DNA from 4 places in the Janthinobacterium sp. BJB304 genome. Region 3 is predicted to be linked to each of the others. Evidence: predicted binding sites of a transcription regulator. Region 3 holds the regulator's gene; each other region holds the start of a gene.
The links. The regulator FNR, encoded in region 3, switches genes on or off when oxygen is low (the NO sensors DNR and NnrR bind a similar motif). The targets are predictions, from matches to a motif close to TTGATNNNNATCAA.
Positions count from the first base shown of each region.

Region 1: a site for FNR is predicted at 2,017-2,030, ahead of CSQ95_RS26855 (PAS domain-containing methyl-accepting chemotaxis protein). Genes of this name have one in related genera too.
Region 2: a site for FNR is predicted at 1,946-1,959, ahead of CSQ95_RS10690 (universal stress protein). Genes of this name have one in related genera too.
Region 4: a site for FNR is predicted at 1,796-1,809, ahead of cydD (thiol reductant ABC exporter subunit CydD). Genes of this name have one in related genera too.

Region 1 covers NZ_PDZN01000032.1:3,053-7,471, reverse strand. Annotated here, with positions in the region: gene CSQ95_RS26860 (outer membrane protein assembly factor BamE) at 1-150, shown strand, start outside; gene CSQ95_RS26855 (PAS domain-containing methyl-accepting chemotaxis protein) at 246-1,907, opposite strand; gene CSQ95_RS26850 (DEAD/DEAH box helicase) at 2,350-4,419, opposite strand, start outside.
Region 2 covers NZ_PDZN01000007.1:175,095-179,513, forward strand. Annotated here, with positions in the region: gene CSQ95_RS10675 (universal stress protein) at 8-796, shown strand; gene CSQ95_RS10680 (hypothetical protein) at 996-1,367, shown strand; gene CSQ95_RS10690 (universal stress protein) at 2,036-2,872, shown strand; gene CSQ95_RS10695 (SagB/ThcOx family dehydrogenase) at 2,910-3,560, opposite strand; gene CSQ95_RS10700 (zinc-dependent alcohol dehydrogenase family protein) at 3,661-4,419, opposite strand, start outside.
Region 3 covers NZ_PDZN01000001.1:372,206-376,624, forward strand. Annotated here, with positions in the region: gene CSQ95_RS01710 (response regulator) at 1-2,300, opposite strand, end outside; gene fnr (fumarate/nitrate reduction transcriptional regulator Fnr) at 2,540-3,298, shown strand; gene CSQ95_RS01720 (FixH family protein) at 3,423-3,947, opposite strand; gene ccoG (cytochrome c oxidase accessory protein CcoG) at 4,094-4,419, opposite strand, start outside.
Region 4 covers NZ_PDZN01000003.1:80,518-84,936, forward strand. Annotated here, with positions in the region: gene CSQ95_RS04355 (amino acid ABC transporter ATP-binding/permease protein) at 1-35, opposite strand, end outside; gene cydD (thiol reductant ABC exporter subunit CydD) at 32-1,732, opposite strand; gene CSQ95_RS04365 (GbsR/MarR family transcriptional regulator) at 1,870-2,421, shown strand; gene CSQ95_RS29950 (PEP-CTERM sorting domain-containing protein) at 2,725-3,291, shown strand; gene CSQ95_RS04375 (hypothetical protein) at 3,451-3,630, shown strand; tRNA gene CSQ95_RS04380 (tRNA-Arg) at 3,702-3,776, opposite strand; tRNA gene CSQ95_RS04385 (tRNA-Pro) at 3,871-3,947, opposite strand; gene glmM (phosphoglucosamine mutase) at 4,083-4,419, opposite strand, start outside.

The DNA.
Region 1 (4,419 bases), on a different contig from region 3:
ACGGCCATCCGTTTCGACAGCGGCAATGAAGTGTGGATGTACAGCTACCCGGCCGCCTCGGGCGCGCCGGGCGAATATGTGATTCTGTTTGGCGGGGATGGGGTGGTGAAGAAGGTGCGCAGCGGGGACGTGTACCGGGTGAAGAAGTAAGAGTAACCCCACAGACAAAACCCGGGGGGAATGCTCCCAATGGGAAGCATTCCGGTCGCGCAGTGACTGACCCCAGCCTTTCGCCGTTGGGGTAATTATCTTGCCTTCAGCAAGGCCCGCGACGCCACGCCGGCCGCCACGCTGGGGCTGCGCCCCACGCCGGCCGCCTTGCGCTTGGGCGAGGCCTTCAATTTGAAGATGCCGATCGACTGGGCCACGCTCTCGGTGCGCTGCGCCAGGCTGGTGGCGGCCGCGGCCGCCTGCTCCACGAGGGCCGCATTCTGTTGCGTGATGCCATCCATGTGGATCACGGCCTGGTTGACTTGGCCGATGCCCTGGTTCTGCTCGCGCGTGGTCGAGGAAATCTCGTCCATCACTTCCGTCACGCGGGCCACCGAGGCGATCACTTCCGTCATGGTGGCGCCCGCATTGCTGGTCAGCACGCTGCCCGCATTCACGGTGGCGATCGAATGGTCGATCAGGTTTTTCACCTCTTTCGCCGCCGTTGCCGAGCGCTGCGCCAGGCTGCGTACTTCGCCCGCCACGACGGCGAAGCCGCGGCCGTGCTCGCCTGCGCGCGCCGCTTCCACAGCCGCGTTCAAGGCAAGGATGTTCGTCTGGAAGGCGATGCCGTCGATCAAGCCGATGATGTCGAGAATCTTGCGCGACGAGGTGCTGATCTCGTCCATCGTGGTGACCACTTCGCTGACGATGGTGCCGCCCCTGGCCGCGACGGTCGATGCCTGCGCCGCCAGGTCGTTGGCCGTGGCCACGTGGTCGGCGCTGTTTTGCACGGTCGACGTCAGCTCTTCCATGCTGGCCGCCGTCTGCTCCAGGCTGGACGCCTGCGATTCCGTGCGGCTGGACAAGTCCATATTGCCCGTGGCGATTTCCGCCGTGGTGATGCGGATATCCTCGAAGTTGGCGCGCACGTCGCCGATGATGCTGTGCAAGTTGATATTGGTCTGGCGCAAGGCCGCCATCAATTGACCCATATCGTCGTCGCGCACCTTGTCGATCACGCCCGTCAAGTCGCCCCCGGCCATCTTGCGCGCCACCGTGATGGCGTCGCCCAGCGGCGCGACGATGGAATTGTGCAGATGGGCCCAGAAATACAGCATCAGCGCCACGGCCGCGGCAGCCGCGCCGCTGAGCCAGCTGCGCGTGGCCGTGCTCGTATCGCCGTCGATATTCCACACGGCGCAGCCGAGGATGGCCAGCACCACGCCCAAGATGATGCAATGCAGGGCGATGTCCTGCGACAGGCTCAGCTTGCGCCACTCGGCCAGCTTGGCGGCCCAGCCCTGGCGCACGACGCGGCCATTGCGGATCGCCAGGTTCGCGCTATTGCCATCTTTAAAACTTTTATACAGGGCTGCCGCTTCGTTGATCTGCTCGCGCGTGGGCTTGGTGCGCACGGACATATAGCCGATCGGGCGGCCGTTTTCGATGACGGGCGTGATATTGGCGAAGACCCAGTAAAAGTCGCCATTCTTGCAGCGGTTCTTGACCATGCCGGTCCACGGCATGCCCGTCTTGATGGTGTCCCACAGGTCGGCAAACGCTTCGGCCGGCATATCGGGATGACGCAGGATATTCTGTGGCGCACCCAGCAGTTCCATTTCTGAAAAACCGCTGACCTCAATGAAATACTGATTGGCGTAATTGATGTTTCCCTGTAAATCCGTGGTGGAAACAATCGTCATGCCTTCATTTAATACGTATTCATTTTGCGTGATAGGCGTATTGACCCGCATCGTCGCTCCTCTATTTTTCTCAACTAGCATAACAAAATCATAAAAACAATATACCACATCAAGCACCCATGATATATCGCCTCGGCGACAGTGACGCCAGTCAAACAATTTAATAAAAGTCAATTCATTTATGTTTTAGAATTTACTTTGATTCAACTTGATTGATTTTATTGAAATGCAAAATTTAAATTGCGTACACATACAATAATTAATAAAAAATTATGTATCGATGCGGCAGGTAATAAAGATGGCGTTTACGCCGATAAAAAGATGCAAAGGAGCGGCGGCCATTGCCGGCAGATGGCGATATCTGCCGCCTACCATAAGGCGGCAACCATGTTTATTTCTTGAGGGAAAATAAAAACTGGCGCGAATGCGCCAGTGGGGGATGTGTCTCCAATCCGCGACACAGGCGCCGGGGAGGCACCTGTGCAGGGATGGCTTACTTGAACGTTTTGCGCGGCGGCGACTTCGGACGCGGCGGCGCAGGCTTGCGCTCCGTCGTGCCATCGTCGAGGCTGATGCGCAGTTTCTGGCCCGACACGACGACCGATTTCAGGTGGTCGAGGATTTCCGGCGGCATGCCTTCCGGCAAGTCCAGCACGCTGTAGTTGTCAAAGATATCGATGCGGCCGATATGCTTGGCTTCCAGGTTCGCTTCGTTGGCGATGGCACCCACGATGTTACTTGGCGTCACGGCGTGCTCGCGGCCCACCTCAATGCGGTAGGCCGTCACGCCTGGACGTGGACGTTCCTTCTTCGGCGCGCGCGGTGCAGGTGCTGCATCGCCCGCGTCCGCTGGCGCATCCTTGAACGCTGGCGCGGACTTGGCGGCGAACGGCTTGCGCGGCGCGGCTGGCGGCGCCAGGTCCGGCGCATCGCCGTCACGGCTGATGCGCAGCTGCTGGCCCGCGACCCACACGGTCTTCAGCTGATCCAGCAATTCTTTCGGCATGCTGTCTGGCAAGTCCAGGACGCTGTAATCGTCATAGATTTCGATGCGGCCGATGTTTTTCGAATCGATGCCCGCTTCGTTGGCGATGGCGCCCACGATATTGCCCGGTTTCACGCCATGCTGGTGACCGACTTCAATACGGAAGGTCTGCATGCCGGCGTCGGCTGGGCGCTGGATGCGTTCCTTTTTCGGGAAGGCCGGGCGTTCGCTGCGCTCGTTACGGTCGAAGCGGTCGCCCCGTTCCGGACGGTCGTTGCGCTCAAAACGGTCCTGGCGCACAGGACGGTCGTCTTGCCACGTGGCTTGCTCGCGCGCCTTGTTCTTGTCCAGCAGCAGCGGCGTATTGCCACGCGCCATCTTCGCCAGAGCGGCGGCGATTTCAATGGCGGGAATGTTCTGTTCGCGCTCGAAATCCTCGATCAGCGACTGGAACTGCTCCAGTTCGCCCAAAGCCAGGGTTTCGCTGATCTGTTCCTTGAACTTGGCGATGCGCACGTCGTTGACGGCCTGGATCGTCGGCAGTTCCAGCATGCCGATCGGCTGGCGGGTCGAGCGTTCGATGGCTTTCAGCAAGTTCTTTTCACGCGGGGTGATGAACAGGATCGCTTCACCGCTGCGGCCGGCGCGGCCCGTGCGGCCGATGCGGTGGGTATAGCTTTCCGGATCGTGCGGCACATCGTAGTTGACGACGTGGCTGATGCGCTCGACGTCCAGGCCGCGGGCGGCCACGTCGGTTGCCACGAGGATGTCGATCTTGCCGTCTTTCAACTGCTGGATCGTGCGCTCGCGCTGGGCTTGCTGGATGTCGCCATTGATGGCGGCGGCCGAGAAGCCGCGCGCTTGCAGCTTGCCGGCCAGCTCTTCCGTGCCCAGCTTGGTGCGGGCGAAGATGATCATGCCGTCAAACGCTTCCGCTTCCAGGATGCGCGTCAGCGCGTCGAGCTTGTGCATGCCCGACACCAGCCAGTAGCGCTGGCGGATGTTGTCGGCCGTGCCCGTCTTGGCGGCGACCGTCACTTCGGCCGGGTTCACCAAGTAGGTGGTGGCGATGCGTTTGATGACGGAAGGCATGGTGGCCGAGAACAGGGCCGTTTGATGGCCTTCCGGGGTTTCTTTCAAGATACGTTCGACGTCGTCGATAAAGCCCATGCGCAGCATTTCATCGGCTTCGTCCAGCACCAGGGTTTTCAGCTTGGACAGGTCGAGCGAACCCTTGTCCAGGTGATCGATGACGCGGCCTGGCGTGCCGACGATGACGTGCACGCCGCGGCGCAGGGCCGACAGCTGCGGGCCGTAGCTTTGGCCGCCGTAGATCGGCAGCACGTGGAAGCCGGGAATGTGGGCGGCGTACACCTGGAACGCTTCGGCGACCTGGATGGCCAGTTCGCGCGTCGGTGCCAGGACCAGGGCTTGGGGTGAGCTTTGTTTCAGATCGATGCGCGACAGGATAGGCAAGGCGAAGGCGGCGGTCTTACCCGTGCCCGTTTGCGCCTGGCCCAGCACGTCGCGGTTGGCGAGCAATAATGGAATCGTGGCCGCCTGGATAGGCGACGGTGT
Region 2 (4,419 bases), on a different contig from region 3:
GCCCGCCATGAACTATAAAACGATCGTTGTCCATGTTGATGCAACGCCTCAGGCTCACGAACGTACCGTATTGGCAGGCATAATTGCCCGCAGTCAGCAGGCCCACCTGATCGGTACTGCAACGGCGCCACTGTCGAACCTGTATGAGGCCAGCCGCCGCATAATAGGAGCACTCGAGCGCTTTGACACCCATTCCCGATCTCTCGATGTATCCTGCGAGCGACGCTTGAGCGACCATGATATCCAAACGAACCTGATACTGCAGGCACGGCAGGCCGACTTGCTCGTGCTGAGCCAAAGCAGCGCAGACCACGACGACAGCGGCCTGCCCCCGGATTTGCCCGAACATGTGGCCCTTCATTCCGGCAGGCCGGTCCTGATTGTGCCATGCACGGGCACCTACCTGCATCTGGATCAGCACGCGCTGGTCGCCTGGGACGGCAGCCGGGCGGCCACCCGCGCCGTCGCCGATGCGCTGCCGCTGCTACGCCACAGCCAGCGCGTCACTTTAGTCATGCTCAATCCATCTCCACAGTCCAGCATCCATGCGGGAAAACCTGGTGCCGATATTGCCATATTTCTTGCGCGCCATGATATTCAGGTCCAGGTCTTGGCACACACGGCCGCACTCGGTATGTCAGTGGGTGAAGCCCTGCTATCACTGACGGAAAAGCTGAATGCCGACCTTCTGGTGATGGGCGCTTATGGCCATCCTCGCTGGAATGAAATAGTGCTTGGCGGCGCCACGCGCACGCTGCTGCGGTCGATGACACTGCCGGTGCTGATGTCTCACTAGGGCTGCTGGTAACGGACACGGATCGCGTTATCCAACAATGCAACATGAGCGGCCTCCTCAATAGAAATTACCCAGCCGTTTGATAAATGTCATTTGTACTTTTTCTATTTTCAACTTGAACCCCTAAACTAAATCAGTTGACACCTCACTACTTTGATACCGTTTTTTCATGTCACGACCGACCAATCTGGAGAAAACTATGCCTGATGTAAACACCAACACGCCCGAACAACTCCACCAGGACACGAAGCATTCCCTGATGAATCGCTACAACGCGATAGCGCAGCACACGCTCGACTGTAGTACCGAGATATCTCGTCTGAATATCCGCTACGCTCAGGAATTGTCGGAGGCCAACATAGACACCATGCTGCTGTGCATGCAAAACTGTAGTCTGGCTCGCCGTTGCGAATTGGGATTTGGTTATCTGAAACCACATGTTTCGGCCAACAATGTTTACCGGTCAAACTTGTTCAAGATCATGCTTGACATGCAAAACTCCATACTGGAAAGTGCCAATGCAACGGTATCCGACTACTCTGACGAGTTGCAAAAAATTGCCGTATCCTAGACATGCAACCAATCCAACACGCATGATCTTCCCCGCTGGTCCTGCAGCGCGGCTCCCGGCGGTTATCGAGAATATGAACGCCTGCTCGCACTTGCCTCACGATACTGTCCGTCCAGTCGACATTGGACAACGTGTACACGGCGCAGTTTCCCTTTGCACCGAGGCGGAATACACGGACGTGACAGTAGATGAAGCGCTACGGCATGCACTGATCTGCGAAGAATTGCTGGAGCGTGAACCAATCGAAGTTGTATGGGCATACTGTGTGGCGCAGCACGTCCTACCGCCATGTAACATCACAATACGGGAATTCACCAGGCGCAAGCAAGAGCAAGCGGAAAGCGCCGAAAAACTGTGCGACTACGGTTGGTGGATAAAGCGCCTGAAACTACGCAATGCGAGGATGGCGCTTCAGCAGCGCTAACGCCCCGCCACGACGCGCACTGCCTGTCCGGGGCACGACACTGGCAGTGCGCCAGCTTGTCATGATCGCCCCAACGGCATGCCCACGTATACGATCTGTGTAGAACTGACGGACGTGGCCATTCTTCCGGAAAGGCATTAAATGTCAATATTACATGATCAGGATCAATTAATACCCTGACAACGCAACATGAATCAAGTAACTTGGTCCTACCGTTCGAATGCAACCTTCCCGGGAGTCGGCCATGTACAAAACCATTCTCATGTATGCCGACCAGTTTTCCGGCTTTGAACGACGCCTGGAAGTCGCGGCCGCACTGGCGCAGGAATATGGGGCCCACCTGATCGGCACGGCAGCCAGCGGTGGCGCGCAACTCGACTATATTGTGTATGGTGTAGCGGCACTCACTCCCCTGTTGCAATTCGACTATGAACCGATGCGCAAAGCAGCCCAGGAACAACTTCGGCAATTCGATGGTCATTGTCGCCGCTTGGGCGTGGCGTCGTACGAAACGCGTTTTCAAGACAGTCATGCTGCCGACGCATTGATACTGCAGTCGCTCTATTGCGACCTGATTGTGACTGGCCAAAGCGATCTGAGCGATCCAGGCCTCATCTGGTCCACACGGCTGCCCGGGTATCTCGCAATGCACAGCCCCCGGCCCCTGCTGGTTATCCCGGATGGCGATGGGCCGGTAGCAGTTCCCGGGCGCTCCATCGTCATTGGCTGGAATGCAAGTCCTGAAGCGAGCCGCGCTGTAGCTGGAGCCATGCCCCTGTTGCTGCGCGCTCAACGTGTGCAGATTATGGTACTCAATCCACATGTGGGGAAGCAGCACGGCGACGAGCCTGGAGCGGACCTGGCGCGCTATCTGCTTCGCCACGGGATCCCGGTTGAAGTGAACTGCCACGACAATGTCACTGAGTCTGCTACCACTCTGTGTAGTCGCGCGCTGAATAGTGGGGCTGACCTGATTGTCGCGGGTGCGTATGGCCGTAGCCGCTTCCATGAATGGATACTGGGTGGCACCACGCATAGCTTGCTAAGCCAGAGCAGAGTACCGCTGCTGTTGTCGCACTAAGCACTTGCTCGGTAACTGCGTGCATGCTTGCATTTTCTCACAGAGAGGCAGGCGGCGACAGCGCCTGCGAAACCAGAGGATAGCCAACAGATTGCGCCAGCATCACATGCTGTCCCGCCGTCAATGCCATGGCTTCAGCAAGCTCTTCTTGATCAAACCATCCGCGCGCAACGGCAGCCAATCCTTCTGCGGCGCAAAACAGGTAAACATTCTGACTGATATGGCCGACATCAAGTGCGGCAAAGAGTAACTGTTTGGCCTGCTCCTCGGGAGGCATGCGCGACAAATTGGCGACATAAAGCAGATTGACCGGAGCCCTGGCAACGAAATCCTGCTTGCCGGTCAACGCCCGCATATCGACGGAACTTTGCTGCATCAGTGCCGGCGCCTGCGCATCATAGCGGTATAGACCACTTGCCATCGCAATATAAATATCAATTTCCTGCGCATTACAGACAGAAGGTGCAGTTCTATGGCCTGAAGTCTCACGATTGCAGCCGTTTGCGGCCCACAGTAAACGCGAGAGCCTGTACCACGAGAGCTCGCGTTCGCTGAATTCGCGCTGCGAACCGCGCAGCTTCAGTATTTCAATCAGGGCCATACCCAGTACATTGATGTCGGCATCCAGTTCAAACGAGGCCGGTCCCATCAATGGCAAAAGCTCACTCTCCTGCACAGTTCTACTCACCTCGCCTCCATTTCACGCTACACGACCGTTCCGCCGATTGCCGCAGACGCCCGGGCAGCCAAGGCGCGATGGTGTGTCAAACATGTTGGTGAGTATCCGCTCAACATACATGATTGGCCGCAATAATGACTTTCAATACCCGTGCACCAAGCGCATCAGCAAACAATGCATAGGCGTCGACGATGTCCTTCAGCATAAAGCGGTGTGTAATCAGACCTGATACATCGAGTCGTCCGGACTGCACCGCCATCAACAACTGTGGGATGGTGGTGGTGTCCACCAGACGAGTAGTGATAGTAATATTTTTCGACCAAAGTTGTTCCAGATGCAAATCTGCCGGCCAATAATGCACCCCCACATTGGCGACTGTACCGCCAGGCGCAACGATATCTGCACACAATTTGAACGTGGCGGGAGTCCCGACCGCCTCTATCGCCGTGTCAACGCCGCGTCCACCGGTCAGCCCCAATACTGCGATGACGGCTGCGCGCTCAACTGCCCGCACCGTGTGACTTGCAGCAAACTGGCGACTCATTTCAAGACGATGTGGATCAACATCGACCATGATAATGCTGGATGGAGCGAAAAACTGGGCGGTCATCAATGCGGCCAGGCCGACAGGACCGGCCCCCACGATCGCAACGCTGCTGCCAGGCTGGATATTGCCATTGAGCACGCCACATTCGAAACCTGTTGGCAAAATTTCGCTAAGCATGACCAAGGAATCTTCATCGACATCGGGTGGAATCCTGTACAGACTCGTGTCCGCAAAAGGAATCCGCACATACTCGGCCTGAGTGCCATCAATTTTATGCCCCAGGATCCAGCCCCCATCGACACAGTGCGAACTCATGCCACG
Region 3 (4,419 bases):
GTGCCCAGCGGCTGTTGCAGCATGCGCTGCTCGCCGCCGTCGTGCTTGGTAATCAGCGCCTGGTGCAGGGCGTCGAACAGGCTCGAGCCCGTGATGGGCTTCATCAGCACGACGTCGGCCTCGGCCGCGCTGGAGATTTCCTCGAGGTGGTTGCGGGCGAAGGCATTGACCATGACCACGATGGGCTGGCGCTGGCCGCTGGCCGCTTGGCGGATGGCCTTGGCCGTGGCCAGGCCGTCCATCACGGGCATGTGCCAGTCGGCCAGCACCACGTCGTACGGCTGCTGCTGCGCCAGGCGCTCGCGGTACAGTTCGATAGCGGCAAAGCCGGAGTCCACTTCGTCGGCCAGCCAGCCCCACGCCTCGATCAGCTTGACGATCAGTTCGCGCGTGGTGCGGTTGTCGTCGGCCACCAGCAGGCGCAGCTGGCCCAGGGTGGGCGTGCGCCGCGTTTCGGCCGGCTGCGCCAGCATCTCGAACGGCACGCTGAACCAGAAACGGCTGCCTTTGCCTTCGCTGCTGGCGACGGCGATGTCGCCGCCCATCATGTGGATCAGCTGTTTGCTGATGGCCAGTCCCAGGCCCGTGCCGCCGAAGCGCCGCGTGATGCTCTGGTCGCCCTGCGAAAACGCGGCAAACAGCTGCTGTTGCTGCAACTCCGTCATGCCGATGCCCGTGTCGCGCACTTCGAAGCGCAGCCAGGCGCGGCCGTTGTCTTTCTCGGCCAGGCTGACGGCCACCACCACTTCGCCGCTCTCGGTGAACTTGATGGCGTTGCCGGCCAGGTTGACGAGAATCTGCTGCAGGCGCTGGGCGTCGCCCATGAGGCGGCGCGGCACGTCGGGCTCGACGGCAATCGCCAGTTCCAGCTCCTTTTCGCCCGCATTCATCGTCATCGTCGTGGCCAGCGTGTTCATGACCTCGTCGAGGTCGAATTCGACGGGCGACAATTCCATGCGGCGCGCCTCGATCTTCGAATAATCGAGCACGTCGTTGAGGATGCCCAGCAGCGACTGGCCCGCCACGCGCACCATGGTCAGATACTTGCGCTGTTCCGTATCGAGCTTGGTATTGCCCAGCAAATACACCATGCCCAGCACGGCATTGAGGGGCGTGCGGATTTCATGGCTCATGTTGGCCACGAAATCGCTTTTCGCGCGGTTGGCCGCCTCGGCCCGGTCGCGCTCCTGTTCCAGCTCCGCCGCGCGCGATTCGAGTTCCTGCTGCAGGCGGTCGCGCTCGCTCATCAGGCCGTTGAACGCTTCCGTCAGCTCGCCGATCTCGTCGCGCTGCTGTACGGGAACGGGGGTGAAACGGCTGCCGCTGGTGCGCAGCGCCTGCAGGGTGTCGCGCAGGCGCACCAGGGGCGAGAGCAGGCGCACGGTGACCCAGCCCAGCACGGCTGCGGCCAGCAGCGAGGCGAGGATGCTCCACAGCACCAGCCGGTACAGCACGCCGTCGAACGGTTCGAAGGCGTCGTGGAGGGGCAGCGAGGCGGCCAGCAGCCAGTTCACCGATTTCAGGCGTTTGAAGCTGTTGACGGCCGTGATGCCGCGGCTGTTGGTGCTGACCATGGTGCCTTCGCCATCGTCCTTCAGCAGCCGGGTGGTCGTCAGGTTGGCGTTCGGCACGCGCGGCTGCAGCAAACGGCTGGTGTCGGGATGCAGCACATAGCGCGGCACGGCGCCGCGCGTGAGGATGAAGTAATAGCCGCTCTTGCCGATCTTTTCCGAGCGCAGGCGCCCCAGCAGGTTGTCCTTGTACAGGCGCAGCACGCCGATCACCACGCCGGCCACCTGGCCATCGGCGGCGAGTATGGGCGCGACCATCTGCACGATGGGCATGCCGCTTGATTTGCCCAGCATCGGCTCGGTGATCATGGGCTGGCGCGTGCGCAGCACGGTCTGGAAATACTCGCGCTCGGCGACGTTGATGCCGGCGCGCCCCGCCACTTCCGGCATGTCGGCCACGACGGCGCCGTGCGCGTCGAGCACCAGCACGTCGTCGAACAGCACCAGCATCGAGCGGCGCGAATAGTATTCGCGCAATTGGGCGGGCTGGGTGATCAGTTCTGGCGGCTGCTGCCGGGCCGTCAGGGTGACGATCTGCAGCAGCATGCCCAGCTTGTCGTCGAGCTCGGCGGCGGTGCGGCTGATCAGGGACGACTGCTGGCTCAACAGTACCTTGGTGAAATCGTCGCGCATGTGCTGCACCTGGATCATGGTGACCAGCGCGATCATGGCGATCGAGGTCAGGCTGGTGGCCAGCGCGACTTTTGCTTTGATGCCGAGAGGCTTCATGATTTCCTTTTCAGTACCGGGCGGCACAGGCGGCAGATAATGCTGTCAGGAATTTTCCTATCAATACCCCAGCTTGGCAAGCGCCGCCACGCAAATTGCCCTCTCCGCATGGGCTTTTGACGATGTTGCCATATAATTAAAGTCGGAACGTCGTTTATTCAGCGAAATTGCGGTGAAATTGGCACACGGCAACCCTGTATGCAGTAAACTTGTTGTTGCATTTTCTAAAAGGTACCGACATGACTGAAGCGCTACTCACTCCAACCTCGCCCACAGTGACCGTGGAAGCGTTGCGTGCGCGATGCTCGACCTGCAGCATGCATCAATTGTGCCTGCCGATGGGCCTCGACGTGGGCGACATGGACAGACTGGACCAGATCATCGGCCGCCGCCGCAAGATCGTGCGCGGCGCTTCGCTGTTCCGCATCGGCGACTCGTTCCAGAACCTGTATGCGATCCGTCTGGGCCACTTCAAGACCTACCAGATCAATCCGGGCGGCGAAGAGCAGGTGACGGGCTTCCAGATGGCGGGCGAACTGCTGGGCATGGACGCCATCAGCGCCGACCGCCACCACTGTAATGCGGTGGCGCTGGAAGACAGCGAAGTGTGTGAAATCCCGTTTTCCAGCCTGGAACAATTGCTGGGCAATATGCCGACCCTGCTGCGCCATTTCCACCGCATGATGAGCCAGGAAATCACGCGCGAGCAAAGTGTCATGCTGTTGCTGGGCAACATGCAGGCGACGCAGCGTTTTGCCGCCTTTATCGTCAACCTGGCGTCGCGCTATGAAGCGCGCGGCTATTCGGCCAGCAAATTTCAGTTGCGCATGTCGCGCGAGGAAATCGGCAACTACCTGGGCCTGACCATCGAAAGCGTCAGCCGTTTATTGTCGAAATTCAAGAAGGAAGGCTGGCTGCGCGTCTCCAACCGCGAGATCGAGATCTTGCAGCCGGCAAAACTGAAGGCCATTACGGCCGGCACCGACGTCTGCAAGTAACAGCACCGTCAAAACCTACTGCGCGTCGTGCTTTGCGGCCTGCGATGCTCGCTGTGCTATAGCACAGCTGTGCTTCTCAGCCACAAATCACTGCCGCTCGCTACGGTTTTCCCGGCACTGTACGTTATAGTTCCTCATCCGCGTGCAGCGCGATGCTGCGTTGCAGCGGCCAGGTCCAGATGCCGGACAGGCGCCACTCGCGTTTGTCGTTTTCCACCAGCACTTGCCAGCGGCTGCGCTCGAGCATCGGCAGCGCCACGGAAAAATTGCCGGCCGCATCGGGCTGCACCAGCAGCTTGATATCCTTTTCCGGCAGGGTCGCATGCGCCAGGTGCAGCTGCAATGGCCCCTGGTACGCCTTGCCGAAGCTGTGCACGGAGCCGCTCAGGCGCGCTGCAGCGACGTCATACGACAGGGTCGTATCCATCGCCAGGTCGCTGGCGATCGTGTCGCGCTTCAAATCCTGGTTGATCGCCTTGCCCTGCTTGTAATAGTCGCCCACCACCAGCGCGTCGGGCTGCGTAAACGCGATATAGCCCATGAAGCTGCCGACGACCACGGACAGGCCGGGACCGATCATCAGCAGCCATGGCCAGCGATGCTTGTACCATGGGGCAACGGGAGGTTGCAGTTTCAGACTGTCGGACATTGTGTTCTCCTTGGGGCCGGACCCTTTGGGTCCGACCCCAGCTTTTGCTTCCGGGTTGAAAATCAAGTGACCCTAACGCATGATTGATGATACCCCTACGGCGAAATACCGGGGTCGGGCCCGGAGGGGCCGACCCCAAATCAACATCACCGCGGCACGATGAACACCGCGCTTTCGCGCACATGCAGCGACGGGTCGTCCAGCGATTGCAATTCGATCGCAATCTTGTTCGAGCCCTTCTCGCCCACGCCGTGCGGCACGCGCAGGCGGATCGGCCAGCCCAGCGTTTCCGTCGGCTGCAAGGTCACTTCCTCGCGCGTCAGCAAGGTCAGGCCCGGCAAGCCGGAAGCGCTGATTTTGAAATGCTGGCTTTGCTCCGAGGTGTTCATGATCTGCAGACGATAGACGTTTTCGATCATGCCGTCTTCCACTTCGCGTCCCATCGAACCGCGGTCGCGGATCACGTCCATCT
Region 4 (4,419 bases), on a different contig from region 3:
CGCAGCACGGGGTGCGATATCAGCGATGTTTTCATGCGCGCGCCTCTGCCTTCTGCGTCTGCGCATGCGCCTGGGCATCAACTTGCACCGTGCGCTGCAACCGGCCAGCCAGCACGGGGTCGTGCGTGGCGACAAGCAAGGTCTTGCCTTTTGCCAGGGCCAGCAAGGCGTCCGTGACGCGCGCCGCCGTTTCGCTGTCCAGGTGGGCCGTCGGTTCATCGACCAGCAGCAAGTCCGCATGCGGATGCAGGGCCACGCGGGCCAGGGCCAGGCGCACGGCTTCGCCGCCGGACAAGCCCTGGCCGCCATCGCTGAGCATGACGGCCGGCTGCGCCTGCGCCACGCTGGCCAGGTCGGCCAGGTGCAGCGCCTGCGTCACGTGCGCGGCGTTCGCACCTGCCCGGCCCAGTGTCACGTTCTGGCTGACGGACGCGGCAAACACGTGCGGACGCTGGCCCATCCAGGCCATGCGCTGGCGCACGGTATTGACGGTACCGTCATTCAGGCGCACGCCGCCGATGCGGATGTCGCCGCCGCCGGCGGGCAGCAAGCCGGCCAGCAAGGACAGCAAGGTGGTCTTGCCCGCGCCGCTGGCGCCCAGCAGGGCCACGTGTTCGCCGGCGCGCACGCTCAAGTCCAAGCCGTCGAACACGGGCGCTTCGCCGGGATGGGCAAAGCGCAGTTGATGGATGTCAATGGCGGGCGGCGGCGCCACCGCCATGGCGGCGGCGGAGACGGCAGCCACTTCCGCACCAAAGCCAGGCAAAGGCACGCCCTCGGCGGCCAGGTCGTGCAATCCGGCCAGGCCCGCCTCGCCGGCCGCCTTGTCGTGCCAGACGGCGGCCAGCTCGCGCAGCGGCTCGAAGAACGCGGGCGCCAGCAGCAGGATGAACAAGCCCTGCCCCAACGTCAGTTCGCGGCCCCAGGTGCCGAAATCAAGGCTGCCCAGCAGCGAGAAGCCGATGAACGCTGCCACCATGGCCACGCCCAGCGCGGAAAACAGTTCCAGCACGGCGGACGACAAAAAGGCGATGCGCAGCACCACCATCGTGCGCCGGCGCACGGATTGCGACGAAGCGTCCAGCCGCGCGGCCGTGGCATCGACGGCATCGAGCGCGCGCAAGGTGGCCAGGCCGCGCAGGCGGTCCAGCAGAAAGGCGTTCATGCTGCCCATTTCCACCATCTGCGCGCGGCTGGCCGCCTGCGCGCCCATGCCCACGAGGGCCATGAAGACGGGAATCAGAGGCGCGGCGATGAGCAGGATCAGCGCGGCGATCCACGACAACGGCGTCACCACGGCGAGGATCACGAGCGGCACGAGCATGACTTTCCAGCGCGCCGGCTTGTAGCGCACCAGATACGGCACGATGGCTTCGGCCTGCTCGGCAATGACGCTGGCCGCCTGCCCCGACTGGGCGCGCTGGCGGTCCAGCGGCGAACGGCGCGCCAGCGCCTGCGCCACTTGCCCGCGCAAGGTGGACAGGTGCGCGCGCGCCGCCGCATACATGCGCCGCGCGCCCCACGCTTCGCAGCCGGCGCGCAGCACGCCCAGCAGCAGCACGCCGGCGGCCGGCAACAGGGCCGCGCGCCACGGTGCGCCATCGAGCATGGCTTGCACGGCCCAAGCCAGCAAGGCAGCTTGCGGCAGCCACAGCAAGGCGGCACCGCCTTGCGCCAGGCTGGCGGCTCGGGGAAGAATAAAGCGGGGCAAGGACAGTGGCGAGGTCGGCATCTTATATTTTTTGAGTTTTCAGAATTTTCTGTAAATTCGATTTTTTGTATAATACTGCGAAACATGACATATATCAATTGACCCTGGCGGTTTGGCGTGAAAAAATTCAGATAATTATGAAAACTCAAAATATCCAAATGACGCCGCTGATCCTGACCTTCGTCAGCCATTTCGGCGAGATGGGCAGCCGCTGGGGCTTTAACCGCACGGTGGGGCAAGTGTACGCCTTGTTGTTTGTCGCGGAGCATCCTTTACACGCGGATGAAATCGCGGAACACCTGAGTTTCTCGCGCTCGAACGTAAGCATCGGCCTGAAGGAATTGCAGGGCTGGGGCTTGATCCGCCAGTCGCGCATTCCCGGCGACCGGCGCGAGTATTTTTCCTCGCTGGGCGATGTGTGGCAAATCTTCCGCGTGGTGGCCGCCGAGCGCCGCCGCCGCGAGGTGGCTCCTACCCTGACGGTGCTGCGCGAAGCGCTGCTGGCGCCGGCCACGGAACCGGTGGACCAGTACGCGCAGGAGCGCATGCGCGAAATGTATGAACTGGTCGACCTGGCCAATACCTGGTTCGACGACTTGCAGCGCCTGTCGCCCGAATCGATGGCGCAGCTGATGAAAATGGGCGCCAAGGTACAAAAGCTGCTCAACGCCAAGGATCGTCTGTTTGGCGTCAGCAACAACAGCGACTGAAACCCGCCTCCCCTTTTCCCACGCAAGACACCGCTAGCACAAACTGGCGCACCTTGTCACGCCATTTCGCAACGTCATGCTGGCGATCGCTGGCACACCCATACATAGCCGTATGCGATATTGTCAAGCAAACCAATAGAATTATTAAAATTGTATTAATTTGCATCAAGAGTAAGCTTGCATTTGCGTACTCAGTACGCGCAGGAAATAGCAGCTAAAAACGGGCAATGGGATGACTTCCCCGGCAGGCAGGGGCGTATCCCTACACGATGAAGCAACTGTCTCAAGCACAAGGGGATTTTCATGAAAAGCATAAAAAGCATTGCCGTCAAGGCATCCATGCTGGCCGCAATGACCGTACTGGCAAGTGCGGCGCAAGCGGCCACCTGGGTGGATGTAGGCCCGGCCAGCGGTTTCGTCATCGCCGGCAGCACCGTCACCTATTCGCCATCGCCGGCGCTGCAGGTGAAATATTATGACGATGATCTGGTGCCGCAGAGCCCCTCCGACATCCAGGGCTATATTAATGGCGTGTTCGGCACCAGCCTGGGTTCAGCCGTCTCGTATTGCGACAACGCCACCTCGGGCTGCACTGCCGGCACCACGGCAGGCTTGAGCGGCGGCGTCAATTCCTATACGAGCGCGGCTGCCTATGACTACCTGGCCATCCACTTCGGTCACGGCGAACTGGTATTCCACTGGGCTGCACCCGTGGCTGCCGGCACCACCTTCACGGTGGAAGGCCTGCCCAAGGATCTGAGCAACTACAGGGCCTTCATTTCCGCCGTGCCGGAACCTGGAACCTATGCCATGCTGCTGGCCGGCTTGGGCCTGCTGGGCTTCCTCGCACGCCGCCGCCAGGAAAAGTAAGTATCACCAGCGGCAGCGGCGCACCATCGCCCGCTGCCGCCTCCATGCCAGCCGCATCTTTACGCCGCGCTTGCGGCGCCAGGCCCGCTTTTTACACCATTTTTAGATCCCTCTCGCTATGCTCGACGGCATCCACTGCTGATCGACGAGGGAGATCTCATGCACGAACAACCGTTTCAGCCACGCGCGCGCAGCGTGATCCGCCAGCACTTGCCCGCGCGGGAACGGCTGCGCCTGGCCCGACTGGCCAGCAAGAAAATGGGGTCGCTACTATCCGCGCTGCTGTGCGCGGCGCCGCTGCTGTATTTGCTGAGCGTGGTGCTGTTTGCGCAGCCGTGACACGGCAGGCAGACAAAAGATGAAAAGTGATGGCAATGCGACAGGCTGTCGCGTGCATGACCAGCGTGAGCTGGTCCGCCCAGAGGGAATCGAACCCCCATTCACGGTTTAGAAGACCGTTGTCCTATCCGTTGAACGATGGGCGGAAAGGTGCAGCATTTTAGTCTATGCGCGCCAGCAATGCCAAGGCGTCGCACAATAGAAAACGGGCTGTCATTTCTGACAGCCCGCTTATGACTTTGGTCGGAGTACAAGGATTCGAACCTTGGACCCCCTGGTCCCAAACCAGGTGCGCTACCGGGCTGCGCCACACTCCGAAGACAAGATAATAACGCCCCCACCCAATTTCGTCAATTGCCCCAGGCGAATTAGATGGAAATAACTATCACTCCCGCTTGGGCGCTTGCTGAAAACGTACAGGGCAAGGCAGTGCAACGCCGCCCTGGGCGTTTTCAGCTGGCGACCTTGTCGGCGATGCGGCGTGCCATCGACTCGGCCTTCTCCTTGTCCTTCGCCTCCACCATCACGCGGATCAGCGGCTCGGTGCCCGAAGCGCGGATCAGCACGCGGCCCGTGTCGCCCAGTTCGGCCTCGACCAGTTCCTTTTCGGCCACCATGGCGGCATTTTTCTGCCAGTCGAAACCGGGCGCCACGCGCAGATTGATCAGGGTTTGCGGGAACAGCACCAGTTCGGCCAGGCATTGCTGCAGGCTTTGGCCGCTGCGCTTGAGCGCAGACAATACTTGCAGCGCAGAGACGATGCCGTCGCCCGTCGTGTGGCGGTCCAGG